DNA from 4 places in the Kitasatospora sp. NPDC002522 genome. Region 4 is predicted to be linked to each of the others. Evidence: riboswitches for the same ligand, from Rfam matches in the RefSeq annotation. Region 4 holds a riboswitch; each other region holds the start of a gene.
What was found. A riboswitch is a leader RNA that binds a small molecule or an ion and turns the genes downstream of it on or off. The one in region 4 is predicted to bind cyclic di-AMP.

Region 1 (7,371 bases), on a different contig from region 4:
CGAGCGCATCGGCCTGGCCTCGCTCACCGTCGGCACCAGCCTCGCCCTCGCCGCGCTCACCGCCGAAGCGCTGCTGCTCACCGACTCCTTCACCACCGTCCGCGCGCTCACGGTGCTGGCGCTGCTCACCACCCTCGGCGCCCTCACCCCCGGCCGCCCCTGGCGGCCCACCGCCCGCCACGTGCTGCCGCTCGCCGTCGTCCTCGCCCTGCTGCTGGTCACCGGCTGCTCCGGCCTCGGCAAGGGCGACCCCGAGCCCACCGGCGGGAACGCCGCCCAGGCCGCCGGCACCACGGGCGCGGCGGGCCAGCCCGCCGCGCCCGGCCCCTGGCACGGCGTCTTCCGGGACGACTTCACCGGTTCCTCGCTCGACCGCGGCGACTGGGCCACGTGCTACGACTGGAACGTCGACGGCTGCACCAACGCCGGCAACCACGAGCTGGAGTGGTACCGGCCCGGGCAGGTCGCCGTCCACGACGGCCGACTGCAACTCACCGCGGCGCGCCACCCGACCACGGGCAGCGACGGGAAGAGCTACCCGTGGACCTCCGGCATGGTCACCACCGGCCGCGACACCTGGACCGGCCAGCCGCGGCACACCTTCACCTACGGCTACTTCGCGGCCGCGGTCCGCTTCCCCGGCCCCGCCGAGGGCTTCTTCCCCGCGTTCTGGCTGATCCCCGCGGACACCCGCAGCACCCCGCCGGAACTCGACATCGCCGAGTTCCCCGGCAACAACCAGGCGGTCGACATGAACGTGCACTGGCAGACACCCGACGGCCGGGACACCCACACCGGTACCACCTGGGGCCCCGTCGACCTCGCCGACGGATACCACCTGGTCGCCGTGGACTGGGAGCCGGACTCCGTCACGTGGTACGTCGACGGCGTCCAGCGCTTCCAGGTCACCGACCCGGCGCGGGTGCCGCACGTGCCGATGGAGATCGTCCTCAACCTGGCCGCCGGATACCCCTCCGCCCCACCCCCCGCCGTGCAGAACGCCCGGTTCGACGTGGACTGGGTCGCGGTGTGGCAGCACTGAACGCCCCGCGCACGTCGCCGATCGGAGAAGGTGATCCACCGTGCCGCAGCTCAGGCCCGAACTGGACCGGGAGGTCCCCGTCCTGATGGTGCGGGTCGGCCACTACCCGCACTCGCACAGCCCCATCGGTGCGGTGCGCTCCTTCGGCCGGCTCGGCGTGCCCGTGCACGCCATGGTCGAGAGCCGCCTCACCGCGACCGCCGTCTCGCACTACCTCACCGGGGTGCACGTGCGGCCCACCACCGGCGGCGAGCCGTCCGACCAACTCGTCGACACCATCCGCTCGGTGGCCCGCTCGATCGGCCGGCCCGCGGTCGCCGTCGCCACCGACGACGAGTCCGCCTGCATCCTCGCCGAGCACGCCGCCGAGCTCGCCCCCTACCTGCTGCTGCCGCCCGTCCCCGCCACGCTGCCACGCCAACTCGCCGACAAGGGCGGCCTGTACCGGATCTGCCAGGCCCACGACGTCCCCGCGCCGCGCACCGCGACACCCGGAACCGGCGCGGAACTCCTCGACGCGGCAAGGCAGGTGGGCTATCCGCTGGTGCTGAAGAACCTCGCCCCGTTCAGCCGGCTCGCCCACCCCGTGGTCACGCACACCACCCTGGTCCGCGACGAGGCCGAACTGCGCGCCCTGGCCCGCGCCGACGGGCAACTCTCCGTCCTCGCCCAGGAGTACGTGCCGCGCGAGCACTCCGAGGACTGGTTCACCCACCTGACCTGCGGGCGCGACGGCGAACCGCTGGCGGTCTTCACCGGCCTCAAGCAGCGCGACTGGCCTCCCGGCGGCGGCTTCACCACCCTGGCCCGCTCGCTGCCCAACCCCGAACTCGCCGAACTCGCCGCCCGGTTGTGCCGCTCCATCGGCTACAGCGGGATCGCCGACCTGGACTGGCGCTACGACCGCCGCGACGGCCGCTACAAGCTGGTCGACTTCAACCCCCGCCAGGGCGCCCAGTTCCGGCTGTTCGAGACCACCGGCGGCGTCGACGTGGTCCGCGCCCTGCACCTGTGGCTCACCGGACGCGACGTCCCGCCCGGCGCGCAACTGGTGCGCAGCTTCAAGGTCGGCCGCCTCGACCTGCTCTCCGCCGCCGCCAACGCCTGGCAGGACCGCCGCCCGCCGCGCGACGTCCTCCCGCGCCGCGGCACCGTCCGCGCCTGGGCCTGCCGCGACGACCCCGTCCCGGTCGCCGTGGAGATCACCCGCAGCGCCGCCTCCTTGATCCACGGCGTGGCCCACCGGGTCCGGGCCGTCGCCGGCAGGTCGCACGGCTGAGCCGACGGAGCGAGCGCGTAGCCGGGGCGAGCGCGTCAGGCGGCGGGTCGGGACCGCCGTGCGGCAAGCGCGCGGGACAGGCGGCCGGCCGCGAAGCCGGTGCCGCAGACGAAGCGCATCACCGGGCCGAAGGCGTCCGCGGCGGCCAGGCCCGTGAAGTACAGCCCCGGCACCGAGGATTCGAAGCCGGCCGAGAGCCGCGGCGCGCCCGCGTGGGTGCGCACCGCCGCGCGCAGGGACGGGTCCAGGATCGCCAGCCGCGAGACGTCCACCCGGAAACCGGTCGCCACCAGGACGTGGTCGGCCTCGACCGGCCCGCCCGGCCCGGTCAGCGACAGCCGCACCGCGCCGTTCAGGTCGGCGCCCGCCAGTTCGCGGCCGGTCACCACCGGCAGCACCCCGTCGACCCGCTCGCGCAGCCACCAGGCGCCCGCCGGGCCGAGGACCGTCCGGACGTAGTGCTCCCGGGTCCCGTCGGGCAGGTGGCGGAAGGCGGCCGGTGCCCGGCTGAACGCCATCAGCGGCCAGCCAGGGCCCAGTGGCGAGACCGGGCTGCGCAGCCGCGTCGCCAGCGGACGGTCCGCGCCGCCGTCGACCGGCGGCGGCGCGCCGAACAGCAGCCGCTCCCGGCGCGCCACCACCACCGGGCTGGCCCCCGCCTCGCTCAGCAGCGCCGCCCCCTCCAGCGCGGACTGCCCCGCCCCCACCACCGCGACCCGCCGCCCGGCGAACGCCGCCGGGTCGGTCAGCGCGCTGGAGTGCGAGGCTGCGCCCGCCTCCAGCAGCGGGCGCAGCACCGGCGGGATCCAGGCGTACGGCGGGAACCCGGTGGCCAGCACCACCGCGCGGGACTCGAAGGACTCACCGTCCGCCAGCCGCACCAGGAACCGGCCGGCCTCCGGGGTGACCGAGACCACCTCGCTGTTCTGGGCGTCCGGCACGCACTGGCGCTGGAACCACTCGCCGTAGCGGATGAACTCCGCCACCGGAATGGGGTACCGGGCGCCGACCGGCCGCTCGCCGTGCGCCCGCCGGAAGTCGTTGAAGCCGAACCCGGGGCGCGGCGACGAGATGCTCGACGCCGCCGGGGTCGACTTCAGGAACATCCCGATCGGCATCCGCGCCCGCCAGCTGCCCATCGGCTCGCCGAACACCCGCGTCGGCACTCCCCGCCCCCGCAGATGCGCCGCCACCGCAAGCCCGTACGGTCCGGCGCCGACCACCGTCACCGCCACCGCGGCACTCACGGCCGCCGCCCTCTCCGCTGCCGCGCCGTCATCGGGCACCTCCTCCGTCGGGGTGCATCCAGGATGCGGTCCGGCCCCGCGTCGGGCACGTCGACCGGACCGGCAATTGTCTTGTACGCGTCCTGCGGCTAGCCTGCACGGGCGCCCGCCACCGAGCGGGCACCGCGGCCGGGACGCCGAATCCCGTCCACCCGGCTGCGGCACACCGAGCTACGGAACGGACGGGAGCGGGGGAACCAGGTCAGTACGCCCGGCCCCCGCATTCCCGCGGACGGTCGCGGCTCGGGGTGAAGCCGTTCCACAGACGGCCGGGCCACTCGTGCGGCCCGAACCCGACAGCTCACCTCGTAGGCGTCGCCGAGGATGACAACCATGCGCCTCTCCGCCACACCTGCCAGGGTCGCCGCCGCGACCGGCCTGGCCGTCGCCGCGCTCGCGCTGGCCAGCCCGGGCACGGCAGACGCCGCCGGCCACTACCGCGCCGGCAAGTACCGCACCTGGGCCCCCACCGCGGCGCCCACGACCACCCCGACCGCGACCACCCCGGCCGCCACGGCGTCCGCCACGACATCGGCTCCGGCTCAGACACCGACCCCGGCTCAGACACCGACGCCGACCCCGACGGCGGCCGCGACCAGTCCGCTGCCGGCCCAGTCGCCGTTCGCCAGCCCGACCGCCAGCGCCTCGGCGCCGGCGCCCGCGGCCACCACCCCGGCCGCGACCGCGACGCCGAGCCCGACCGCGACGACGCCTCCCGCGCCGACCGGCGGCGCCGGCGCGGGCACGCCGACCTGGGAGGACGACTTCAGCTCCGCATCGGTGCCGCTGGGCAGCTGGACCGGCTGCAGCGCCAACGGGCCGCTGCAGACCAGCCACTGCACCGGGCTGCCGTCCGCGGTGGACGCCAAGTGGTGGGCCTACCCGTCCGGCTGGCAGGACACCTCGAAGAACGGCACCTACAACCCGGCCAAGACGCTGTCCATCGCGAACGGGCAGATGAACATCCACCTGAACCGGGACAGCGGCGGCACCTGGGTCGCCGCGCCCACGCCGAAGCTGCCGCAGAACACCACCTACGGCACCTACGAGGTCACCTGGAAGGCCACCTGCGCGACCGGCTACAAGGTGGCGTGGCTGCTCTGGCCGGACTCCTACACCTGGCCGCGTGACGGGGAGGTCGACTTCCCCGAGGGCGACCTGTGCGGCAACGTCGGCGCGTTCATGCACCGCCAGGGCGCGACGGCCGGCAGCGACCAGGACGCCTTCAACGCCAACGTCCCGGTGGCGGGCGCCTGGCACACCAGCCGGATCGAGTGGCAGGCGAACGACCTGAAGTTCTACCTGGACGGCAAGCTGATCGGCCACTCCACCTCGCGGGTGCCGAACACCCCGATGCACTGGGTGCTGCAGTCCGAGACCTCGCTCGGCGGCACCACCGCGGCGGTCGGCTCCTCGGCCGACATCGCCATCGACTCGGTGCGCTTCTGGAAGGCGGGCTAGTCCCCGCGCCCCGTCTGGTCGGCGGCCTGTGTCAGCCGACCAGACGGGCGAGCGGGATCGAGTGGCCGGTGTGCTCGACCTTGGCGCGCAGGTAGCGCAGGTTGCTGGGGGAGGCGTGGACGCCGGTGGGGACGCGGTCGGCGACGGTGATGCCGAGGGCGGTGAGCTGGGCGGCCTTGTCGGGGTTGTTGCTGAGCAGGCGGACGGCGGGGACGCCGAGGGTGGTCAGCATCTGGGCGGCGGCGGTGTAGTCGCGGCCGTCCTCGGGCAGGCCGAGCGCGGCGTTGGCCTGGTAGGTGTCGAGACCGGTGTCCTGCAGGGCGTAGGCGTCGAGCTTGTTGTAGAGGCCGATGCCGCGGCCCTCCTGGCGCAGGTAGAGCAGGTACCCGCCGGCCTCGGCGATCTTCTCGACGGACTCGCGCAGCTGCGGGCCGCAGTCGCAGCGGGCCGAGCCGAAGACGTCGCCGGTGAGGCACTCGGAGTGCAGGCGCACCAGCGGGGCGGGGGCGCCGGGCTCGGTGGACGGCTCGCCCAGGGCCAGTGCGAGGTGCTCGGCGCCGTCGGCGAGGCCGCGGAAGGTGAACACCTCCGCCTCGACCTGGTAGCCGTCGCCGAAGCCGAGCGGGATGTGCACCCGGGAGCGCACGGTGGCGGCGGGCAGCGGCAGGCCGGCCGCGACCGGGGTGTCGAGCTGCGGGTCGGTCGGCGTCTGCGGCTGCGTCGCGGTGTCCGTCATGGCGGGGCCTCCGGTGGTCCGGGCGTGGTGGGCGCGCGCGGTCCGAAGCCGAGTAGTTCAAATTCGAACCGGATCGCGCCCGGCTGACGCTACACCGCGGTTCCAATTTGAACAACTGGGTTCCCGTCCGGCATTCCCGGCCCGGTGCGACCCATCGGTGGCGGGTTCGCACAGCCGTCCCGTTCGGCCCACCAGCCCCGGTCTACCCGCCGGTACCCCGGCAAGCTGGCGTGGAGAGCCATGCGCAGACGAAGGGGACGAGATGTCGAAGGCGTTCGGGTTCGTGGAGTACGGCGGGCCGGAGCAGCAGGAGTTCCTGGACCGGCCGACGCCCGTGCCCGGTCCCGGCACCCTGCTGGTGCGGGTCAGGGCGGCCGGGGTCAACCCGGCGGACTGGAAGACGCGGCGGGGCTGGTTCGGCACCGACGCCGCGCCGCCGCTGGTGATGGGCTCCGAGGCGGCGGGCGTGGTCACGGCGGTCGGCGAGGGCGTGCCGGGCTTCGCGGTCGGCGACGAGGTGTTCGGCATCGCCCCGGCCGGAGCGTTCGCCGAGGAGGCCCTGCTGGCCGCGCAGACCACCGCCCGCAAGCCCGCCGCCGTCAGTTTCGCCCAGGCCGCCGCGCTCCCGGTCGCCGCGGCCACCGCCTACGACGCGGTCCACCAGCTCGGCCTGCGCGCCGGGCAGACCCTGCTGGTGGTCGGCGTCGCGGGCGGGGTCGGCAGCGCCGCCGCGCAGATCGCCCGCGAGCAGGGCGTGCGGGTGCTCGGCACGGCCGGCGACGGAAGCGTCGGGTACGTGCAGTCGCTGGGCGCGCTGCCGGTGCGCTACGGCGACGGCGTGGAGCAACGGGTGCGGGCGCTCGCCCCGGAGGGGGTGGACGGGATCCTCGACCTGATCGGCGGGGACGCCGTCCGCGCGGTGGCCGGGACGCTGCGCGAGGGCGGGCGGCTGGTCTCCACCTCCGACCCGACCACCGCCGCCGAACTCGGCGGCGCCTACGTGCGGCGCGACGGCACCTCGGCGGTGCTGGTCGCCCTCGCCGAACTGGTCGCCGCCGGGAAGCTCGACCCGCACATCACCGCCGTCTTCCCGCTGGAGCGGGCCGCCGAGGCGATGGCCGAGGTGGAGTCCGGGCACGCCCGAGGAAAACTGATCCTGGAGATGAGCTGACCGTGAAGATCACCGAACCGCGCCCGGGCGCCCCCTGCTGGGTCGAACTGGCCACCAAGGACCCGGTCGCCGCCAAGGCCTTCTACCACGAACTCTTCGGCTGGCGCGCGGAAGTGGTGCCGGAGGAGAAGGCGATGGGCTACACCAAGCTGTACGCCGGCGAGCAGCTCGTCGCCGGGCTCAGCGCCCTGATGCAGCCCGACCAGCCGACCGCCTGGACGATCGGCTTCGACACCCCGGACGCCGACGCCGCCGCGGACGAGATCGCCGCGGCCGGCGGGCAGCTGATCGTCCCCGCGATGGAGGCGCTGGACTGGGGCCGGTTCGCGGTCGCCGCCGACCCCGGCGGCGCGGTGTTCTCCCTCTGGCAGCCCCGCGCGCTGCGCGGCATCGACC
Region 2 (7,371 bases), on a different contig from region 4:
CCGACAACCCCGGGCCGCCCGGCTTTGTCACGGGCCGACGCGGTGCCCGCGGCCTGACGCGGCGTAGGTTCGTGGTGATCATCCGCATCGGAACCCCCCGGGAGCGTCCATGGCCACCGCCGCGCCGATACCGTCCACCGCCGTCCTCGCCGACCTGCTGCCCGCGGCGTCCACCCGACTCGGGGCGCGGGCCCGCGAGCTGGCCCTGGTGGTCGGCGGCGCCGCCCTGACCGGCGCGGCCGCGCAGCTGTCGGTTCCGGTGCCCGGCTCGCCGGTGCCGGTGACCGGGCAGACCTTCGCCGCCCTGCTGGTCGGCACCGCGCTGGGCGCCCGCCGCGGCGCCGCCTCGCTCGGCCTCTACCTGCTGGCCGGCCTGGCCGGGATGCCGTGGTTCGCCGAGGGCAGCTCCGGCTGGTCGATGCCGAGCCTCGGCTACGTGATCGGCTTCGTGCTGGCCGCCGCGCTCACCGGCGCGCTGGCCCGCCGCGGCGCCGACCGCAGCCCGCTGGCCACCGCCGGCGTGATGGCCCTCGGCAGCCTGGCGATCTACGCCGTCGGCGTGCCGTACCTGGCGTTCGCGCTGGACGTCCCGCTGGCCAAGGCCGCCGACCTCGGCCTCTACCCGTACCTGGTCGGCGACGCCCTCAAGCTGGTCCTCGCGACGGCCGCCCTGCCGCTCACCTGGAAGCTGCTCGGCCGTCGCTGACGACCCGTCCGCGCACGAGCCCGCGCCCCTGTCGGGGAGCGGGCTGCGCGACATGTCACACTCATGGTCATGCGCGTGTACCTGGGCTCCGACCATGCCGGATACGAACTGAAGAACCACCTCGTCGAGTGGCTGAAGGGAGCCGGGCACGAGCCGGTCGACTGCGGCCCGCTCATCTACGACGCCGAGGACGACTACCCGCCGTTCTGCCTCCGGGCCGCCGAGCGCACCGCCGCCGACCCCGAGGCGCTGGGCGTGGTGATCGGCGGCTCGGGCAACGGCGAGGCGATCGCCGCCAACAAGGTGAAGGGCGTCCGGGCGGCCCTCGCCTGGAGCGAGCAGACCGCCGCCCTCGGCCGCGAGCACAACAACGCCAACGTGGTGTCGATCGGCGGCCGGATGCACACCGTCGACGAGGCCACCAAGTTCGTCGAGATCTTCCTCAACACCCCCTACAGCGGCGAGCCGCGGCACACCCGCCGGATCACCATGCTGTCCGAGTACGAGACCACCGGCGAGCTCCCCCCGATCCCGGCCCACCACCCGCAGGGCTGAACCCCGGACGCACGACGCCCGCCGCCGGTGCTCGACCGGCGGCGGGCGTCGGCGTTCCGCCGCCGGGTCGGCCGCCCGGTCAGAAGCCGTGCGGCAGCCAGGGCTCCAGCGCCGACCGGAAGGCCGCCGAGACGCCCTCCAGCGCCCCCGGGCGCAGCTCGGTCACCAGGCCTGCCGAGGCGAGCGCCGCCAGCGAGCCGCCGCCCAGGTAGACCGCCCCCAACTCCCGGACGTCCAGCTCCAGTTCGGCCGCCTCCTCGGTGCGGACGCAGACCGCCGAGCGGCCCGGGCCCGCGGTCAGCCGCCAGCGCCCGGCGTTCCACGGGCAGAACGCGTCGGTCACCTCCAGCACCACGTCCACCGACTGCGCGTACCCGCGGGCCGTCAGCGCCGCCGGCAGGTCCACCAGGCGGACGAACATCGCGTCCTCCAGCCGCGGCCGCAGCCGCCGGACGTCCGACACCAGGTGCAGCAGCGGATCGTCCACCGGCAGGCTGCGCACCTCCACCCGCTCGGTCAGGTCCTGGTCCAGCAGGTACTCCCACAGCCGGGCGGACACCCCCGAGTGCGCGGCCACCACCGAGCGGACCCGCACCACGCCGACCGGGCTGCCGTCCCGCCAGTCGCCCTTCACCGCGTACCGGGCGTAGCCCAGCAGTTCGCCGGTGGCCGGGTCCTCGGCCAGCACGCACTGCAGCGGGGAGTAGCCGCCGCGGGACGCCGGGGCGTCCAGCACGCCCACCCGGTCCCAGCCCGGCGCGCGCACCAGGGTGCCCGGGCGGCGGGTGGCGAGCGCGGCGTACAGCTCCTCGCAGCGCGCGAGTTCGGCCACCGGGTCGGCCAGCCGCAGCGCCGCGGCCGGGCCCGGCGGGACGTGCACCCGCACCCGGCCGCGCTCCAGCTCCACCGCCACCTTGCGGGTCGCCTGCCCGTAGCCGAACCGGCCGTAGATCGGCGGCTCCGAGGCGGTCAGCACCGCCAGCGGCTCACCGGCCGCCCGCACGTCGTCCAGCTGACGGCGCATCAGCGCAGTCAGCGCGCCGCGCCGCCGGTGCGTCGGCAGCACGCCCACCATGGTCACCCCCGCCGCCGGGACCACCGCACCGCCCGGCACCACCACCCGGAAGGTGAACGCCCCGCCGCCGCCGACCGTCCGCTCGCCCTCGCAGATCGACAGCGAGCGCTCCACCTCGGTCAACTCCCGCCACAGCGACCGCTCCTCGGGCGGCTCCTGGTCCCCGCCGAAGGCCACCTCCAGGTTCCGGTACCACTCCTCCCACTCCTCGGCGCGCAACGGCCGGACGGTCAGCTCGGGGTGTCGAATCGTCATGTACCCCTCCTATCACCCGATCCGGGCGATGGCGACGGAATTGCGGACGTGCCACCGGCCCGGCCGCCCCGGCGCCCGCCCTGCCGCCGGGTGGCCGCACCCCGGCCGCCCGGCGGCCGAAACCCGCCCGCGGCGCGCGGCCCGGCGCGCCCGGGCCGCCCACCCCGTCGACGCGCGCACCGCCGGTGGATAAGGTCGGACCCCATGGCCGACAGCACGCGGACGAGTGCGACGGGCCGCCCGGCCGCCAAGGCGGCCCGCGAGCCCGTGACGGCCCGGTGGCGCGCGGCGCTGTACCGGGCCCGACGCAGGCTGCGCCGAACCGGGGTGGACTACTTCCGCGGCGACGGCGCCGACTGGTGGGCCTTCGCGCTGCTCGCGCTGGCCGTCCCGCTGCTGGTCATGCTGAACGTCTGGATCCCCAACTGGTGCCCGCCCACCGCCCTGGTGCTGCCGATCCTGGCCGGCGCCCTGCTGCTGCGCCCCGGCACCCTGGTGCTGCTGTACGCGGTCGCGGCCGGCGGGCTGATCACCGAGTCCCTGGTGCACACCGGGGAGCGGACCGCGGCCGACAACCCCGACGCCTACATCTACGGGGTCACCCCCGGCGCGGCCCTGGTGGTCGGCGCGGTCGGCGTCGCCGGGCTGCTGGTCGCCCAGTTCCGCCGCCGGGTCGGCGTGCCGTGGCGCGGCGGCTCCACCATGCTCTTCGACCTGCGCGAGCGGATCCGGGTGCAGGGCCGCGTCCCCCGGCTCCCGGAGGGCTGGCACGCCGACATGGCGCTGCGCCCGGCCGGCGGCCAGTCCTTCTCCGGCGACTTCATGGTGGCCGCCCGCACCGGCCCCGGCGGCCGGGTGCTGGAGGCGGTGCTCGCCGACGTCTCCGGCAAGGGCATGGACGCCGGCAGCCGGGCCCTGCTGCTGTCCGGCGCCTTCGGCGGCCTGCTCGGCTCGCTGCCCGCCCACGACTTCCTGCCCGCCGCCAACGGCTACCTGCTCCGCCAGGACTGGGAGGAGGGCTTCGCCACCGCCGTCCACCTGGTGCTCGACCTGGACACCGGCGAGTACGAGCTGCTGTCGGCCGGCCACCTGCCCGGCATGCACCGCCTCGCCGGCGCCGGCCACTGGGAGGTCAAGCAGGCCGAGGGCCCGCTGCTCGGGGTGTACGACGGCGCCAAGTTCGAAGGGGTGCGCGGCACCCTCGGCCCCGGTGACCTGCTGCTGATGTGCACCGACGGCATGGTGGAGATCCCCGGCCGCGACCTCGCCGAGGGCATGGACCGGCTGATGGGCGAGGCGGACCGGCTGGTGGCCACCGCCCCGGTGGCCGGGCGCTCCGGCGCCGCGGTCCGGCTCATCGACACCGTCGCCAAGCACGTCAACGACGACCGCGCCGTGCTGCTGGTCTGGCGTCGCTGACTCCCGCCCGCGCCGGTCGGCGCACCGTGCGGGAGGCGCTCGCGGGCTGTCCACGGAGTGTCAACCCGGGACGTTGATCTTCGGCCAATTCTCCTGCGGCACCCGGGGAATGGATCACCTGCGGGTCTGCCTGCCGGTTTGCCGGGAGAGCCCCCGCAGTCCGCCGCCCGCCGACGGTCCGTCAAGGCCGGTCCGCTATGGTCACGGTCGGCGAAAATCAGTCTCATCGCGCGGGTTGCGGCGCCGGGCTTGTGGGCAAGTCCTTTACGCAGTCCGCACGAACGACCACACTGAGTCCGGATGGGCTGGTGGGGACACGGGGGGTTGGGGCCGGTTTCCGCCTGGAGCCATCTCCGGTTCCGACACGAGTCCCCGCCATGAACCGAGGAAGTGAGTCCGGGTGGCCTTCTCCGTCTCCGCGCTGGTCCTGTTCGGCATCGTCTGCGCCATCTTCATCCGCAACAAGCAGCTGAAGAGCGGGCACTTCATCGTCGCCGCGCTGTTCGGCTTCATGCTGAGCCAGTCGACCGCGGCCGGTCCGATCCAGCAGTTCCTCAACTCGGTCGCCAAAGCCATCTCCTCGATCGCGGGTTGACGCACCGTCGGCTCCCGGGGGGAACACCGCGACGGACGGGGAGGCGCCCCGCGCCGTCGCACCGGCCTGCCCGCGGGTGACCAGGGTCACCCGTTCCGTCACTCCGCGTCCGCACCGCACTGCGGAGGGTGCCCGAAATCGCCCCGCGTAGAGGGTTCGTAGGCACACCGTCATGATCCCGTGCGCGGACCGCAGCAGGCCGCTCGGCAGAGCGTGACCTGTCGATCCGTCAGCCCCTTCCCGATCTTGGGAACGGGGCTTTTCGGCGCTTGCCAGCCTCCTGACCCGTGGGTTTTGCTTCCTCAGCAGCCCGGCAATGGTCCGGGTGGGCCACCGAGCGGAACGCCTAGTCCTGCCGCCGTCCGGTGCCGACCAGATACCCAGTCACGGCAGGAGCGGGGGAACCACAGGTAAGTCGCCGGACCCGGAACACGGGCCCCGGCTCGGGGTGAAGCCGCGCTTGCGGCCGGGCAACTCTCGCCCGAACCCGACAGCTCACCTCGTAGGCGTCGGAGAGGAATGCTCATGTCCGTCAAGGGCAAGCACCGCAAGCCGCGTATGACCACCCTCGTCCGTATCGCCATCGCCACCGGCGTCGCCGGCGCCGCGGTCGGCCTCCCGGTGACCGCCGCTTCCGCGCACGTCACCACCGACCACCAGGACAACGGCCGCCAGTGGGCCCAGGTCTCGGTGGACGCCACCCCGGTCGCCGACACCGCCGCCGCCGCGCCGCAGGCCGCTCCGGCCGCCGCCGCGCACGACTACAAGGTCGTCTCCGGCGACACCCTGTCGAAGATCGCCACCGCCCAGAAGGTGGACGGCGGCTGGCAGAAGCTGTACCAGGACAACCGCTCGGTCATCGGCGGCAACCCGAACCTGATCTACCCGGGCCAGCAGCTCACCGTCAACGGCAAGGCCGCGGAGACCGCCGCCGCGCCGAAGACCGAGCAGGCCGCCCCGAAGGCCGAGCAGGCCCCGAAGGCGTCCAGCAACGACACCGCCAAGGCGTCCGGCTCCACCAAGTCGACCACCTCCGCGGCGAAGTCGACCACCTCCACCGCCAAGACCGTGCAGGCCGCCCCCAAGGCGTCCACCTCCTCGGTGGCCTCCTCCGGCTACGTCGCGCCGGCCCCCGGCAGCGTCACCACCGGTTACAAGGTGGCGGGCTCCAACTGGGCCAGCGGCTACCACACCGGCATCGACTTCCCGGTCTCCACCGGCACCAGCCTCAAGGCGATCGCCGCGGGCACCGTGGTCTCCGCCGGCAACGGTGGCGCCTACGGCAACCAGGTCATCATCAAGCTGGCCGACGGCAAGTACGCCCAGTACGCCCACCTCTCCTCGATCTCCGTCTCGGCCGGCCAGTCCGTGACGGCGGGTCAGCAGATCGGCCTGTCCGGCGCCACCGGCAACGTGACCGGCCCGCACCTGCACTTCGAGATCCGCACCACCCCGGACTACGGCTCCGACATCGACCCGGTCGCCTACCTGGCCGCCCACGGCGTCAACGTCTGATCCCCGCAGTAACCGTCGAAGGCCCCGCGCAGCGTTGCGCGGGGCCTTCGGGCTGCCGGGCGGAAACACCGACGGCCCGAGCGGAAACGCAGACGGCCCCAACTGCGGGTGCAGTCGGGGCCGTCGGGCTGTGGAGCGGGTGACGAGAATCGAACTCGCGTGACCAGTTTGGAAGACTGGGGCTCTACCATTGAGCTACACCCGCGTAGGCGTACCCGCACCGCCGTGGCGGTGGTGAGGACTGGCCTAGCGTACCTGGTCGGGGCCGCGGAATGCACACCGCTTTGCCGCCGTCGGCTCGCGGATTTCGCTCCGGTCGGGGGCGGGCCGACGTGTACTCTTCTGCTCGGCACCACGGGGTGTGGCGCAGGTTGGTAGCGCGTCCGCTTTGGGAGCGGAAGGCCGTCGGTTCGAATCCGGTCACCCCGACCGTGTGCGGCAGGGTCTCGTCCGGCGGGCGGGGCCCTGTTGTCGTCTTCCGCTTTTCCGGAACGCCGCCGGTGCCGGGCACAGTCGCTTTCGTGGTACCGGTAGGATGGACCGCTGGCGGTAGTACGGACAGCAATGCAGCCCCAACCGCCTATCGCCCTGACCGCAAGCCCCTAGGAGACCTAACCGTGAAGAGCGCCGTCGAGACTCTGAACCCGACCCGGGTTCGACTCACCGTCGAGGTGCCCTTCGAGGAGCTCAAGCCCAGCCTCGACGCGGCGTACAAGAAGATCAACCAGCAGGTCACCGTACCGGGCTTCCGTAAGGGCAAGATCCCGAACAAGGTGATCGACCAGCGGTTCGGCCGTGGCGCCGTGCTGGAGGAGGCCGTCAACGACGCGCTTCCGCGCTTCTACACGCAGGCCGTCGACGAGGGCCAGATCGACGTGCTGGGCCAGCCGGACATCACCGGCATCGAGGGTGTCGAGAACCTGGCGGACGGCGGTGACCTCAAGTTCGTCGCCGAGGTCGACGTGCGCCCCGAGGTCACCCTGCCCGACTTCACCGAGATCGCCGTCGTCGTCGACCCGATCGAGGTCAGCGACGAGGACATCGAGAAGTCGCTGGAGCAGCTCCGCGAGCGTTTCTCCTCGGTCAAGGACGTCGAGCGCGCCGCCGCCGAGGGCGACGTCGTGGTGATCGACCTGGAGGCCAAGGTCGACGGTGAGGTGCCGGACGACGGCACCGCCACCGGCGTGAGCTACGAGATCGGCTCCGGTCGTCTGCTGGACGGCATCGACGAGGCCGTGATCGGCCTGTCCG
Region 3 (7,371 bases), on a different contig from region 4:
GGATGCCCGCGCCGATCGTGCTGCCGCTGGTCCCGGGCCCGCACGAGTTCCTGACGGAGCTGCACAAGCTCGCCGCCGAGACCGGCGCCGTGGTGCTGGACCCGCTGGGCCCGCACCCGCTGCTCGCCGAGGCCGTGCACGTCCGGCTGTCCGAGGCCGGGCTGGCCCGGGCCGACCGGGCGCGGCTGTTCGCGATCGCCACCGCGGCCGACGGCGTGGTGCTCACCACCACCGGCGGCGAGGAGGCCGCCGCCGCGGCCGGGATCACCGGTGTGCTGCTGGCCGCCCGGCTCGCCGTGCCCGTGGTGCCCGCCGCCCTGGACGTCCCCGGCTCGGTCGCCGCGGCCGTCGCCCACCTGCGGGCGACCGGCTCCGAGCGCCCGGCGCTGGCCCCGCTGGTGATCGGCCCCGAGGCCGACCCGGAGCTGCTGGCCACCGCCGCCGAGGAGACCGGCTGCCCGAGCGCCGCCCCGATCGGCGCCTACCCGACGGTCGGTCAGCTGATCGCCGCCACCTACCTGGCCGCGCTCCCCGAGCCGACCCAGGAGCAGCTCGACGCGGCCGAGGCCGCCGCCGCCGAGCCGCGCGCCACCCCGGGAGCACACGCGGCGCCGTGACGCCGCCCTTCAGCCGCGACGGGCAGGAGTAGCGAAACAGCGCGCTCCCGCCCGTCGCGCTTTCCCCTCTACCTCCCGCGCCAGGCGGCGGCGGGGTCAGCCGGCGACGCGGCCGGTTCTCGGGGCGGAGTCGGTGAACTTCAGCGTCGGCGGCGCGACCTGGCGCGGTGCGTCGGGCGCGGTGGTCGGGCTGGTGGCGGCGTTCCACGGGTTGGGCGCGAGGCCCGGGCCCGGCTTGGTCACCGACAGGGTCTGCGACTGGCCCGCCTTGCGGAACAGGATCCGCTTCGGCGCGGGCGCCTCCGGGTCCAGCCACAGTTCGGTGCCGCTGAACTCGCAGTCCAGCACCGCGATGTCGTCCGGCTTGCCGTCGTCGGTGGCCCGGAACGCCACGCCCGCCTTGCGGTACCCGATCAGCCGGCTGCGGCTGAGGGTCACCGTCTCGCCCGCCAGCTGGTGCTTGAGGGTGGCGACCGCGTAGTCGGACTGCCCGGCCGCGTCGATCAGCAGGCCGTCGAAGACCGTGCCCTTGTCCCGGCCGAGCGCGTGCACCGCGATGCCGCCGGCCGCGTTGCCGTACAGCACCGAGGCGCCGTAGTCGAAGTCGTTCAGGTACGCGCCGTGCTCGATGCCCCAGCCGCCGTTGTGGTACGCCGCGAACTGGCTGACGGTGTGGTGGTGTTCGGCGTTCAGCCAGACGAAGATGCCGTTCTCCAGGTTGTTGTGCGCCAGGCACCGTTCGAAGGTCCACACGCCCTCGCTGGTCTCCGGCCACTCGTACCCGGACGCCCCGGTCGCGCCCTGCACGCCCACCGCCACGCAGTCCCGGGCGAACGAGCCGGTGCCCGCGCCGAGGCTGAAGCCGGTCAGCCGGTAGCCGCGCGGGTTGGGTTCGAAGACGGTGCGGGAGGCGACGCAGCCCTCGTAGCCGATGTCGTCGGACGGGCCCTGCGGCGTGCGGGTGTCGATCGGGCCGTCCCACCAGTAGGCGTCCTCCCAGGTCTGGTGGGAGATGCAGCCGCGGAAGGTGATGCCGTGGCTGGCGTGCGGCACGAACGCGTGGCTGCCGGTGTCGCGGACCACCACGCCCTCCACCACGGTGCCGCGCGAGGCGTTCAGCAGCATGTGGAAGTGCAGCCCGTACCGGCCCAGCACCGGCTCGGTGACGGGCTGTCCGTTCCAACTGTCCTTGCCGGCCGAGCGCGGGCCCATCCAGCGGATCGCCGCGTGCCGGACGTCCGCCGGGCGGCTCGACGTGACGTGGACGTGCGCCCGGCCCTGCTCGGTGCCCTCGATCCGGACGTTGCGGGTCAGGTTGAGCACCTCCGCGCCGAGCGTGAGCCCGCCACCGAGCGCGACCCGCGGGTGGGCGTGCTGCAGCGGCGCGTCCAGGGTGACGGCGGCGCCGTCGATCGCCTTGACGGTGCACAGGTCGTAGGCGGTGGAGAAGTCGGCGGTGTCGGGCGGGGCGGTCGGGGTGACGGCGAGTTCGTCGCCGACCTGCCAGCCCTCCGGCGCGGCGGCCAGCCGGAGGGTGGCGTCGCCCGGCTTGAGGTCGGCGGCGGCCCGGACCCAGGCGGTGCGCGGCGCACCGTCCAGCCGCAGGTACCCCTGCCCGGTGACCCACAGGCCGGTGTCGGTGTCGACCACGGTCATCCCGCCGCCCTGGAAGCGGTGTTCGTCCACGGACGGGAAGCGCAGGGTGTGCACGGCCGCGCCGCTCGGGGCGAGCGCGAGCGAGCCGCGGACCTCCACGTTGCCGGCGCTGGCCAGGGTCACCGAGCGGTCCTTGGCGAAGACCAGCGAACCGCCGGTGTCCACCAGCAGCGAGCCGACCTGCACGTCGGTGTCGAGCAGCACCCGGTCGGTGATCCGCACCGCGCTCTTCGGGCCCGGCAGCTGCCCGCCCCAGCCCTTGGCGTCCGACCACTTGCGGCCGCCCTCGTCCACCGGCGGCGCCGGCGGCAGCGGCGCCGGGCTGGACGGCGGCGGCGCGGCCGGGCTGCTGTTGCTCATGGCACCGTGCTGATGGTCGCTCATGCTCGGCAGCGCGACGGGCGTCTGGACCACACCTCCGGCCAGCGACCCGCGCAGCGCCACTCCCCCGCCGACCGCGGCCACCGTCCCCGCCGCCAGCCACCCCAGTAACCGCCGCCGCCCCACCACCGGCCGCCGATGCCGCCCGCCGTCCTGCTGCCGCTCCACCGCCGCCGCCCTTCCGGGGCCCGCTACCCCGACTCAACTCGAGGGCAGCATAGGCAGAGGAGGTGTCGAAGCCACGCATCTCGGCATCCGAGTAAGCATCCTGACGTAGCGTCAGGCACGTGCGTTCGAGAACGCATCGGGAGCGAGCCGGAATTCCGGAAAGGCCTTGCGATCAGAGGGAGATTATCCACCAAACATCGGCAAAACCATCCAAAACGTCCGCCGATCCACTCGCACCGAACACTCACCAAAGCCACCATAAGGCATGGATCAGAACGTAAGGTGACAAACGGGACACAAGATCGGCCGACCCCTGACGCGAAAACAGATTCCGGACCACCCATCGGAGTTCGCCGGAAATTCCTTGATCGCCATTCCGAAAGAAAGTGACCCCCCTCACAGCCATTTGCGAATTGCTCTTGACTCCGCTTAATCTCCTGCCCACGTTCGTGGTCACACGGACCCAGTTCGCCCGGAACGCCGAGTCCTGCCGCCGGGTGCGCTGGCATTGCGATACGCACCACGGCAGGGGCGGGGGAACCAGGTAAGTCGCCCGGGAGTGGTCGAAGGCCGCTCCGGGGCTTGGGGTGAAGCCGTGCACGCCGTCAGGTGTGCGCGGCCGGGCAACTCCAGCCCGAATCCGACAGCTCACCTCGCAGGCGTGGGAGAGGAACGCTTCTTCATGCTGCCCATCAGCGCCAAGCGCGCCCGCCGCCTGATCGCGACCACCGGCGTCGTCGGCATCGGCCTCACCGTTCCCTGCCTGGCCTCCGGCTCCGCCTCGGCCGCCTCGGTGTCGACCTGGGACAAGGTCGCGCAGTGCGAGTCCAGCGGCGACTGGTCGATCAACACCGGTAACGGCTTCTACGGCGGCCTCCAGTTCACCAACAGCACCTGGGCCGCCTTCGGCGGCACGGCGTACGCCTCGCGCGCCGACCTGGCCACCAAGGACCAGCAGATCGCCACCGCCGAGAAGGTGCTGGCCGTGCAGGGCCCCGGCGCCTGGCCGGTCTGCTCGATCCAGGCGGGTCTGACCAAGGGCGGCTCCGCCCCGCAGGTCGACACCTCGGCCGGCCAGAGCGCGGCCAAGACCCAGCAGCCCAAGGCCCAGCAGCAGGCCCCGGCCGCCGCCCCGCAGGCGAAGGCCGAGACCAAGCCGGCCCAGCAGCCGCAGCAGCCGGCCGCCCAGCCGCAGCAGAGCACCCAGGCCGCCGAGACCTACACCGTGGTCGCGGGCGACTGGCTGTCCACCATCGCGCAGAGCCACCACGTGGACGGCGGCTGGCAGAAGCTGTACGACCTGAACCGCTCCCTCCTGACCGAGGGTCCGGACATGATCTACCCGGGTCAGCAGCTCTCGCTGGGCAACGTCGCGACCGCCTCCGCCCCGGCCGAGCAGTCCACCAAGTCGTCGTGGAACGGCTCGCACGACTCCTGGAACAACGGCTCCTCGCACCAGGGCACCGGCAAGAACACCACCCAGAGCACCGGCTCCACCGCCGCCGCCAAGAGCAGCACCGCCAAGGCGAGCACCTCGACCATCGCGGCGAGCACCACCAAGTCCGCCACCACCACCGCCTCCGCGGTGACCGGTTCCAAGGCCGCCGCGGTGAACTTCGCGCTGTCCAAGGTCGGCCAGGCGTACGTCTACGGCGGTACCGGCAACGGCGGTTGGGACTGCTCGGGCCTGACCCAGGCGGCCTTCCGCCAGGCCGGCATCAGCCTGCCGCGGGTGGCCGCCGACCAGGCGGACTACTCGACCCGGGTGTCGCTGGACAACCTGCAGCCGGGCGACCTGCTGTTCTGGTCCAGCAACGGCGCCAACTCGGGCGTGTACCACGTGGCGATGTACGTCGGCGGCGGCAAGTACGTCGAGGCGGCCAACCCGAGCGCCGGTGTGCGCACGGAGACCATCGCCAACTGGGCGCCGGACTTCGCCGGCCGGGTCTGACCCGTCCGCCCACCCAGTGCCTGACGCGGGCCCGGCCCGCGCCTGATGCACCGCTGCCCTCGGGGACCCTGGTCGGCTCCGGGGGCAGCGGCCTATGCTCGGCCGGACGGACCTGTCCCGAGCGTTCAGGAGCGACCCGATGGCCAAGGTGACGATCTCGCTCGACGCGGACCTCGCGCTCGAGGTGATGATGCGGGTCGGCACGACCAGTCCGCAGGACGCGGTGGAGCTGGTGGTGCGCGACTACCTCTCGACCGGCAGGCGCACCGAGGCGATCACCGGCAACGACCGGGAGAACGAGCGGTTCACCGGTCCCGCGCCGCAGGCCGACCAGGGCTGACGCTCCGTCAGGGAACACGCACCTTTTACACAATCTCCGGCACCGTCAAGGAACTTACCGTCTAGTAAGTTTACTGCCGAGTACCTACCCTTGGCGGACCCCCACCACCCAAGGGAGTCCGCTCATGGCACATCCCCTCGCCCGTGCCGGGCGCACTGAACACCTGATCGACCGCGTGCCGGTCCGGACCGTCCGCTCCGGCGGGCGGGTGGTCGAGGCGCACAGCCCCCACCTGGTCGCGCCGCCGGAGACCGGCAGCCTCGCCGACCTGCCCTTCCGCAACGCGCAGGAGGACCCGGCGGCCCGGGTCGCCAGCAGGCGCCGGGCCGACGGCGGTTGGGAGCACCTGACGGCCCGTCAGTTCGCCGACCAGGTGGCGACCACCGCGCGCGGACTGGTCGCGGCCGGGGTGCGGCCCGGCGACCGGGTCGCACTGATGTCGCGCACCCGGTACGAGTGGATGCTGCTGGACTTCGCGGCCTGGTCGGCCGGCGCCTCGGTGGTGCCGGTGTACCCGACCTCCTCGGTCGAGCAGGCGGAGTGGATCGTCCGGGACTCCGGCGCGGTGCTGGCGGTCGCGGAGGACGCCGAGACCGCGGAGGTGCTGACCGTCGCGATCGCCCGCACCGGCGGGACGGTCCCGCTGTGGCGGCTCGACGAGGACGCCGTCGGCGCCCTCGCCGAGCTCGGACAGGCGGTGCCGAACGCCGAGTTGGAGCGGCGGCGGGCGGCGCTCGGCCCGCGCAGCGAGGCCACCCTGATCTACACCTCGGGGACCACTGGGCGACCCAAGGGCTGCCTGCTCACGCACGGCAACTTCCTGACCGGGGCGGCGAACTGCCGGGCGCTGCTGGAACCGGTCTTCGAGGAGGTCACCGGCGAGGCTCCGTCCACCCTGCTGTTCCTGCCGCTCGCCCACGTGCTGGGCCGGATGATCCAGGTGACCTGCGTGCACGGGCGGATCCGGGTCGGCCACAGCCCGTCCCTGAAGCCCGATCAACTGCGGCCGGACCTGGCCGAGTTCGGGCCCACCTTCGTGGTCGGGGTGCCCTACCTGTTCGAGAAGATCCACCAGGTGGGGCGGGCCCAGGCGCAGGCCAGGGGCGCGGTGAAGCTGTTCGACCGGGCGGCGCGGGTCGCGGTGCGCTACGCCCGGGCCGAACTCGCCGCCCTGGCGGGCGAGGGAGGGCCCGCGCCGCTGTCGCTGCGGATGGCCCACGGCGTGTACGACGTGCTGGTGTACCGCAGGGTCCGGCAGGCGATGGGCGGGAAAATCCGGTACGCGATCAGCGGCGGCTCCTCGATCGACCCGGAGCTGCTGCTGTTCTTCGCCGGCGCCGGGGTGCTGGTGCACGAGGGCTACGGGCTGACCGAGACCACCGGCCCGTCCACCGTGAACCCGCCGCTGCGGCCCCGCCCCGGCACGGTCGGCCCGCCGGTGCCGGGCACCGCGGTGCGGATCGCCGAGGACGGCGAGGTGCACCTGAGCGGTGATCAGATCTTCGACGGCTACTACGAGTTGGGCGCGCCGCGGCCCTCCCGGCCGCGGTGGTTCGCCACCGGTGACCTGGGCCGGCTGGACGAGGACGGCTACCTCAGCATCACCGGCCGCAAGAAGGAGATCCTGGTGACCTCCGGCGGCAAGAACGTCTCCCCCGGCCCGCTGGAGGACCGGCTGCGCGCCCATCCGCTGGTCGGCCAGTGCCTGGTGGTCGGCAACGGCCGCCCGTACGTGGGCGCGCTGGTCACCCTGGACGCCGAGGCGGTCGAGCACTTCCTGGAACTGCGGCCGCAGAGCCCGCCGACCGGGACGGAGGCCGTCGACATCGCCAGTGCGATCCCGGTGCACCACGCGGTGCTGACCGAGCTGGCGGCGGCGGTGCGGGCGGTCAACTCGACGGTCTCGCGCGCCGAGTCGATCCGCCGGGTGCGCGTGGTGGCGGGCGACTTCACCGAGGAACGCGGCCTGCTCACACCCTCGTTGAAGGTCCGCCGGCTGGCCGTCGCCACCGCGTACCGCCGCGACATCGAGCAGCTGTACGCGTGAACGCCGAAGCGGCCTCCGGGAGTTGGCTCCCGGAGGCCGCTGGCGGCTTAGTGCGGCTGAGGGGTCGCCCGATCAGGGCCGGCGCGGTCCGGAGCCGGTGGAGCCGCGCATCACGAGCTCCGGCTGGAACATGAACTCCGAGCGCTGGGCCGGGTTTCCGCCGACCTCTTCGAGGAGGGCGTCGACCGCGGCGGTGGCCATCGCCTCCACC
Region 4 (7,371 bases):
CACCCTCACCGGCAGCCCGATCGGCAGCCCCGCCTACATGGCCCCCGAACAGGCCCTCGCCGCCGCCACCGACCCGCGCAGCGACCTGTACGCGCTCGGCTGCATGCTGCACGAGATGCTGGCCGGCCAGGCGCCGTTCCCCGCGCCCACCGCGCTCGGCGTGCTGCGCCGCCAGGTCGACGACCCGCCGGTACCGCTGCGCGAACTGCGCGCCGAGGTGCCCGCCGGGCTGGAGGCGCTGGTGCTGCACCTGCTCGCCAAGCGCCCCGAGGACCGGCCCGCCGACGCCCGCCTGGTGCACGCCCGGCTGCTGCCCCTGCTGCCGGCGCCCGCCGCCGCCCTGCGCACCCGGCTGCCCGCCGTCCCCGACCCGACCGACCCGTACCGCTACCCGCACCACCCCGAACCCGCACACCCGGCGCCCGCCGCACCGCTGTCGGCCGCCGCACCCGCCGCGGTGCCCGCCCCCGCCGCACCGCCCGCCGCCGCGGCCCCCGGCCGGTACGAGAGCGGGTACGACGGCGGCCCGGAGAGCGGGTCCGAGGGCGAGACGCTGGCCCGGGCCTGTGCCCGGCTGTCCGACCTGGTCGCGGCCGGCCGGCACACCGAGGTGCTGGAGCTGGCCGGCCGGCTGCTGCCCCGGGCGGTCGCCGAGCAGGGCGAGGCCGCGCCGCTGGTGCACACCGTCCGGGCGATCCGGGCCCGCACCCTGCTGGCGACCGGCCGCTGGGGCGAGGCGCTGCCCGAGTTCCAGCGGCTCGCCGCGCACGCGACCGTCGAGCGCGGCCCGTACGACCCCGCCGCGCTCGACCACCGGCGGCACGCCGCCCGCTGCCTGGAGCAGCTCGGCCTGCCGGTCGACGCGCTCGCCGAGTACCGCGCGGTGCTCGCCGCCACCGCCCCGGACGCCGCGCACGGCACCGAACTGCGCGAGCGCATCGGCCTGTTGCAGGCCGCCACCGGCCACCCCGAGACCGGCTGGCAGACCCTGCTGGAGCTCCTCCTGGAGACCGAGCGCCGCCACGGCCCGCACCACCCCGACGTCCGACGCCTGCGCGGCCACCTCGAACAGCTCGGCGCGCAGCGCACCACCACCAACCCGTACGCGACCTGATCCGGGCCCGTTCGCGCGGGGGGTCTGGCACCGGACGGCGGGGCTCCCTATTGTTCGTCCCAGCCCCGCACGCCAGCGCACCACCGGAACGCACCCCCACCCGCCGGGAGGCCCCCGTGATCCGCACCAGCTCCGCCCGTACCCGCCGCCTGCGGACGGCCGTCGGCGTCGCGCTCGCCGCCGCCGCGCTGACCGCGTGCGGGACGGCGACGCCGCACCAGGGCGCCGCCGCGGTGGTCGGCGGGGAGCGGATCACCGTCGCGCAGGTGGAGTCCCGGGTCGCGGCGGTCCGCGCCGGCATGGGCCCGCAGACCGGCGCGAAGAGCAACGAGCCCGCCGGGCTGGCCCGGCACGCGGTCTCCGACCTGATCCTCGACAAGGTGATCGCCCGCGCCCTGGTGGACCGTCAACTCGCGATCAGCCAGAGCGAGATCGACGCCGCCCGGGCGGCCGACACGCGCACCGTGGGCGGCGAGGACCGGCTGGCCCAGCTGCTGCTCTCCCGTCAGGGCGTGCCCGCCGCCGGGATCGACGGCTACTACCGCCAGCAGCTCGGCATCGTGAAGCTGGCCGGCGGCCAGGACCCGGAGTCCAGCTCCGGCGACGCCGCGATCCGCAAGGCGCTGGCCACCGCGGGCACCGCCCTGCACATCGAGGTCAACCCCCGCTACGGGGCCTGGGACCCGGCGCAGATCGCGCTCACCGAGACCACCGAGGACTGGCTGCCGAAGAACGCCCAGCCGCTGTAGCGGCGGGGGTCGACCGCTTCGCACCCCGCGCGGCTTTCGCAGTAGGTTCGAGCCGTGGACACTCCCAAGCTCATCCTGCTGACCACCACCCACCGGATCGCGCCCGGCCTGCTCTCCTGGCCCGCCTGGCAGGCCCTGCACTCGAACCCCAGGGTGCTGCTCGGCGCCGCGGACCACCCGCAGCTGCCCGCGCTGCGGCAGGCCGGGATCACGCCCGAGCTGATCGAGCGCCCGAGCGCCCCCGCGCTGGCCCGGCAGCTGCTCGCCGCGGCCCCCGCGGTCTGGCTGGAGAGCCCGGACGGCGACCCCGGGCTGACCGACGCGCTGGCCCGGATCGCCGTCGAGGAGGCCGGCGCGCACCCGGAGATCGAGGTGCTCCCCGGCTCGTACGACCTGCCCGGCGCCCGGCTGCTCGACCTGGCCGCGGTGATGGACCGGCTGCGCTCGCCCGGCGGCTGCCCCTGGGACGCCGAGCAGACCCACGCCAGCCTGGTGAAGTACCTGGTGGAGGAGGCGTTCGAGCTGGTCGAGGCGATCGAGGAGGGTGACCGGGAGACCCTGCGCGAGGAGCTCGGCGACGTGCTGCTGCAGGTGTTCTTCCACTCGCGGATCGCCGAGGAGGACCCGGCCGACCCGTTCTCGATCGACGACGTGGCCGGGGACATCGTCGAGAAGCTGATGTACCGCCACCCGCACGTGTTCGGCGACGTCCAGGCCGAGGGCGCGGAGCAGGTGGAGGCCAACTGGGAGCAGCTGAAGGCCGCGGAGAAGCAGCGCGAGTCGGTGCTCGACGGGGTGCCGGGCGGACTGCCGGCGCTCGCCTACGCGGCGAAGCTGGTCTCCCGGGTGCGGCGGGCGAACTTCACCGCGGTGCCCGACCGGCCGTACCGGCTGCCCGCCGAGCTCACCGAGGAGTCGGCGGGGGAGCTGCTGCTGGCGGTGGCCCAGCAGGCCTACGACCGCGGCGTGGACGTGGACGCGGCACTGCGCGCGGCGGCCCGCGGCTACCGCCGGGAGGTGCGCGCCGCGGAGGGGCTGGAGGGCTGAGCCGGGCTGACGGCGGGTCAGCTCGCCAGGCGGGCCGGGTGGTCGGCGTCGGCGGGCTGCCGCTGCGCGGGGACGACCTCGCCGATCGCCTCGCCGACCAGGGCCAGCACCTCGGCCAGCAGGTCGAGGTGGCCGGGCAGTTCGGCGAGCTGGACGATCCGCTCGCCGTCCGGGCCGGCCACCGCGAACAGGTCGATCGGGCCGAGGTGCTTGGCGGCGGTGTCGACCAGGGCGGCGATGTCGCTGGGGCGGTGGACGTCGCCGGACACGCCGACCACGGGGCAGCCGGGGCGGTCGAGTTCGGCGGCGAGGTCCTCGGCGACCCCGGGGTGCAGGTCGGCGATGAGCAGACCGGCGGCCCCGGCGGCGGCGAACCGGCGGGCCAGGTCGGCCCCCGAGCCTCCGTCGAGCACCGCGATGACCACCACTGCCCCGGCTACCCGCATCGTCTGCTCCCCCTTCAGGGCGGACTCGGGCGGCCCGCACGACCGCCCGCGCTATGACTGTCGGAGGATGGTAGGCACGCCCATCCCCTCTGCAACAGGGATTACCCGCCAGGTGACCAGACTCACGCGGCGGAGCCTTTGGATACGGTCAAGACATGTCCCACACGCCCCACCCCACGCAGCCGGAACTCTTCACCTGGGAGTTCGCGGCCGACCCGTACCCGGCGTACGCCTGGCTGCGCCAGCACGCGCCGGTGCACCGCACCACGCTGCCGAGCGGGGTGGAGGCGTGGCTGGTCACCCGGTACGCGGACGCCCGGCAGGCGCTGGCGGACGCCCGGCTGTCGAAGAACCCGGCGCACCACAGCGGGCAGGCGCACCGCACCGGCCGGGTGGGCATCCCGGGCGAGCGGCAGGCCGACCTGATGACCCATCTGCTGAACATCGACCCGCCGGACCACACCCGGCTGCGCCGGCTGGTGTCCAAGGCGTTCACCCCGCGCCGGGTGGCCGAGTTCGAACCGCGCGTGCAGCAGCTCACCGACCGGCTGATCGACTCCTTCGCCGCCCGCGGCGAGGCCGACCTGATCCACGAACTCGCCTTCCCGCTGCCGATCTACGCGATCTGCGAGCTCCTCGGCGTGCCCGAGGAGGACCAGGACGACCTGTGCGACTGGGCCGGCATGATGCTGCGACACACGAAGCCGGGCCAGACCGGCGCCCGGCGCGGGGGAGTGGGCCGCGCGGTGAAGCGGATCCAGAGCTACCTGGCCGAGTTGATCCACCGCAAGCGGGCCGACCTCGGCGACGACCTGATCTCCGGTCTGATCCGGGCCAGTGACCACGGTGAGCACCTCACCGAGAACGAGGCCGCGGCGATGGCCTTCATCTTGCTTTTTGCGGGATTCGAGACCACCATCAATCTAGTCGGCAACGGCGTGTACGCACTGCTCCGCAATCCCGACCAACTCCAGCGCCTGCAAGCTTCGTTGGACCGCGGAGAGACCGGCCTGCTGGAGACCGGGATCGAGGAGCTGCTGCGATACGACGGCCCGGTCGAGCTGGCCACCTGGCGGTTCGCCACCGCTCCGCTGCGGATCGGCGGGGTGGAGATCCCGGTCGGCGACCCGGTGTTGGTGGTGCTGGCCGCGGCCGACCGCGACCCGGCCCGGTTCTCGGACGAGAACACCCTCGACTTGGCCCGGGCGGACAATCCGCACCTCGGTTTCGGACACGGTATCCACTACTGCATCGGCGCCCCGCTGGCCCGACTTGAGGGCCAGCGCGCGATCGGCAGCCTACTGACCAGGCTGCCGGACCTGCGGCTGGCCGCGGACCCGTCCGAACTGCGTTGGCGCGGCGGCCTGATCATGCGCGGTCTGCGCGACCTCCCGGTCTCCTTCACACCCCGCTGACGCCGTTTCGAACCGTCCGAACCCCCGTTCGCAGTGGCTGACGGCGCGTCGGACGGGGGCGCGCGCCGCACTCCCCACACGGACGAAACCGGACATATATGGATGCTCTGTGTACGAGCCGTAGAGGTTCGTGATTTCGGCGTGATGCCGGTGATATGAGCTTGTGATTGCCCGTCAGCTCTGCCTACTCTCCGATCTGCTCGCAGCAGCGGGCCCCGAACGCGGTACGCCGAGTCCTGTCCGCCGCGTCCTCGGGCCACCGAGTCATCGACCCGGACAGGAGCGGGGGAACCACGTATGACCGCCGCCGTCCCAGCGGCTAGGGGTGAAGCCGCCCGGAGGTGGACGCACACGCGTCCGTGACCACCGGGTGGCCGGGCCAGCCTCCCGGTCCGAACCCGACAGCTCACCTCGCAGGCGTGCGGAGAGGACATCCCATGGCAGTTACCGGTACCGGCCGTCACCGACGCAGTACCAAGGCCGAGAAGGTCATCGCCGCCGCCGGCGTGGTCTCGGTCGGCCTGGCCCTGCCCCTGCTCGCCGCCGCCGGAGCGGCAGCCGCCCCGAGCTCCGTCTGGGACCGCGTGGCCCAGTGCGAGAGCGGCGGCAACTGGAGCATCAACACCGGAAACGGTTACTACGGCGGCCTGCAGTTCAGCTCCTCCACCTGGCGCGCCTACGGCGGCGGCCAGTACGCGGGCCGCGCCGACCAGGCCAGCCGCGCCCAGCAGATCGCGGTCGCCGAGCGGGTCCTGGCCTCCCAGGGCCCCGGCGCCTGGCCGGTCTGCTCGGTGCGGGCCGGCCTCAGCCGCGGCGGCGAGGTGGCCGACACCTCGGACGACACCGTCTCCCGCTCGCAGGAGCGCCCGGCCGCGCCGGCCGTCAAGCCGTCCCCCAAGCCCTCGAAGCCCGCCGCCAAGCCGGCCCAGTCCGAGCCCGCCGCCCAGCCGCCGGCCGCGGAGACCCCCGCGCCCGCCGCCGGCGGCTACACCGTGATCGAGGGCGACACCCTCTCCGGCATCGCCGCGGCCCGCAGCCTCCCCGGCGGCTGGGAGCAGCTCTACCAGGCCAACCGCCGGGTGATCGGCGACAACCCGGACCTCATCCTCCCCGGCCAGGTGCTCGCGCTGTGACGCGCGGCGCCTGACGGTCCGTCCGCCCCGGGCGTGCGCAGGGCAGTTCGCGCCGTCCGGGGCCCCGGGCCTGCGGGCAATCAGGTGAACTACCAGTGAGTAGCGGTGCCACACCGTGAGACGAGGCCCGGCCGGACGTGGCCGCGGGGCGGTGTAGGGCTAGGCTCAGGTCGTAACGACCACACATCCGCTTCCGCTAGGAGATGCCTCGTGCCGTCCATTGATGTCGTCGTAGCCCGTGAGATCCTCGACTCCCGCGGCAACCCCACGGTCGAGGTCGAGGTCGGTCTCGACGACGGCAGCACCGGTCGTGCCGCTGTCCCGTCGGGCGCCTCCACCGGCGCGTTCGAGGCGCTGGAGCTCCGCGACGGCGACAAGAACCGCTACTTCGGCAAGGGCGTCGAGAAGGCCGTCCTCGCCGTGATCGAGCAGATCGGCCCCGAGCTGGTCGGCTACGACGCCACCGAGCAGCGGCTGATCGACCAGGCGATGCTCGACCTGGACGCCACCCCGGACAAGTCCTCGCTCGGCGCCAACGCGATCCTCGGCGTCTCCCTCGCCGTCGCGCACGCCGCCTCCGAGGCCAGCGACCTGCCGCTGTTCCGCTACCTGGGCGGCCCGAACGCCCACGTGCTGCCGGTCCCGATGATGAACATCCTCAACGGCGGCTCGCACGCGGACTCCAACGTCGACATCCAGGAGTTCATGATCGCCCCGATCGGCGCGGAGACCTTCTCCGAGGCCGTCCGCTGGGGCGTCGAGGTCTACCACACCCTCAAGGGCGTGCTGAAGGAGCGCGGGCTCTCCACCGGCCTGGGCGACGAGGGCGGCTTCGCCCCGAACCTGGACTCCAACCGCGAGGCCCTCGACCTCATCACCGAGGCCATCAAGAAGGCCGGCTACACCCCGGGCAAGGACGTCGCGCTCGCCCTGGACGTCGCCGCCTCCGAGTTCTTCAAGGACGGCGCCTACCAGTTCGAGGGCAAGGCGCTCTCCTCGGCCGACCTGATCGCGTACTACGCCGAGCTGGTCGCCGACTACCCGCTGGTCTCCATCGAGGACCCGCTGGACGAGTCGGACTGGGACGGCTGGAAGGCCATCACCGACGCGATCGGCGACAAGGTCCAGCTGGTCGGTGACGACCTGTTCGTCACCAACCCGGAGCGCCTGCGTAAGGGCATCGAGACCGGCACCGCCAACGCGCTGCTGGTGAAGGTCAACCAGATCGGCTCGCTCACCGAGACCCTGGACGCCGTCGAGCTGGCCCAGCGCAACGGCTACCGCTGCATGATGTCGCACCGCTCCGGCGAGACCGAGGACGTCACCATCGCCGACCTCGCCGTCGCCACCAACTGCGGCCAGATCAAGACCGGCGCCCCGGCCCGCTCCGAGCGCGTCGCCAAGTACAACCAGCTGCTGCGCATCGAGGAGATCCTCGACGACGCCGCGGAGTACGCGGGTCGTTCC

Region 1: it holds a riboswitch for cyclic di-AMP, as region 4 does, so the genes downstream of both, ACWD4U_RS15025 (glycoside hydrolase family 16 protein) here and ACWD4U_RS12970 (transglycosylase family protein) in region 4, are expected to answer to the same signal.
Region 2: it holds a riboswitch for cyclic di-AMP, as region 4 does, so the genes downstream of both, ACWD4U_RS19415 (M23 family metallopeptidase) here and ACWD4U_RS12970 (transglycosylase family protein) in region 4, are expected to answer to the same signal.
Region 3: it holds a riboswitch for cyclic di-AMP, as region 4 does, so the genes downstream of both, ACWD4U_RS22770 (transglycosylase family protein) here and ACWD4U_RS12970 (transglycosylase family protein) in region 4, are expected to answer to the same signal.

The regions. Positions count from the first base shown of each region.
Region 1 covers NZ_JBSFXE010000014.1:156,665-164,035, reverse strand. Annotated here, with positions in the region: gene ACWD4U_RS15040 (family 16 glycosylhydrolase) at 1-1,042, shown strand, start outside; gene ACWD4U_RS15035 (carboxylate--amine ligase) at 1,083-2,321, shown strand; gene ACWD4U_RS15030 (FAD-dependent oxidoreductase) at 2,357-3,568, opposite strand; cyclic di-AMP (ydaO/yuaA leader) riboswitch at 3,762-3,937, shown strand; gene ACWD4U_RS15025 (glycoside hydrolase family 16 protein) at 3,941-5,068, shown strand; gene ACWD4U_RS15020 (GTP cyclohydrolase II) at 5,100-5,804, opposite strand; gene ACWD4U_RS15015 (NADP-dependent oxidoreductase) at 6,067-6,975, shown strand; gene ACWD4U_RS15010 (VOC family protein) at 6,978-7,371, shown strand, end outside.
Region 2 covers NZ_JBSFXE010000021.1:83,185-90,555, reverse strand. Annotated here, with positions in the region: gene ACWD4U_RS19440 (biotin transporter BioY) at 110-706, shown strand; gene ACWD4U_RS19435 (ribose-5-phosphate isomerase) at 776-1,261, shown strand; gene ACWD4U_RS19430 (GNAT family N-acetyltransferase) at 1,341-2,591, opposite strand; gene ACWD4U_RS19425 (PP2C family protein-serine/threonine phosphatase) at 2,796-4,010, shown strand; gene ACWD4U_RS19420 (hypothetical protein) at 4,411-4,605, shown strand; cyclic di-AMP (ydaO/yuaA leader) riboswitch at 4,973-5,129, shown strand; gene ACWD4U_RS19415 (M23 family metallopeptidase) at 5,131-6,120, shown strand; tRNA gene ACWD4U_RS19410 (tRNA-Gly) at 6,252-6,325, opposite strand; tRNA gene ACWD4U_RS19405 (tRNA-Pro) at 6,476-6,549, shown strand; gene tig (trigger factor) at 6,738-7,371, shown strand, end outside.
Region 3 covers NZ_JBSFXE010000027.1:92,104-99,474, reverse strand. Annotated here, with positions in the region: gene ACWD4U_RS22780 (hypothetical protein) at 1-617, shown strand, start outside; gene ACWD4U_RS22775 (hypothetical protein) at 714-2,822, opposite strand; cyclic di-AMP (ydaO/yuaA leader) riboswitch at 3,329-3,499, shown strand; gene ACWD4U_RS22770 (transglycosylase family protein) at 3,505-4,773, shown strand; gene ACWD4U_RS22765 (hypothetical protein) at 4,913-5,113, shown strand; gene ACWD4U_RS22760 (AMP-dependent synthetase/ligase) at 5,238-7,160, shown strand; gene ACWD4U_RS22755 (LacI family DNA-binding transcriptional regulator) at 7,233-7,371, opposite strand, start outside.
Region 4 covers NZ_JBSFXE010000012.1:80,234-87,604, reverse strand. Annotated here, with positions in the region: gene ACWD4U_RS12995 (serine/threonine-protein kinase) at 1-1,114, shown strand, start outside; gene ACWD4U_RS12990 (SurA N-terminal domain-containing protein) at 1,231-1,863, shown strand; gene ACWD4U_RS12985 (MazG family protein) at 1,918-2,910, shown strand; gene ACWD4U_RS12980 (SDR family NAD(P)-dependent oxidoreductase) at 2,928-3,356, opposite strand; gene ACWD4U_RS12975 (cytochrome P450 family protein) at 3,512-4,771, shown strand; cyclic di-AMP (ydaO/yuaA leader) riboswitch at 5,019-5,205, shown strand; gene ACWD4U_RS12970 (transglycosylase family protein) at 5,209-5,904, shown strand; gene eno (phosphopyruvate hydratase) at 6,115-7,371, shown strand, end outside.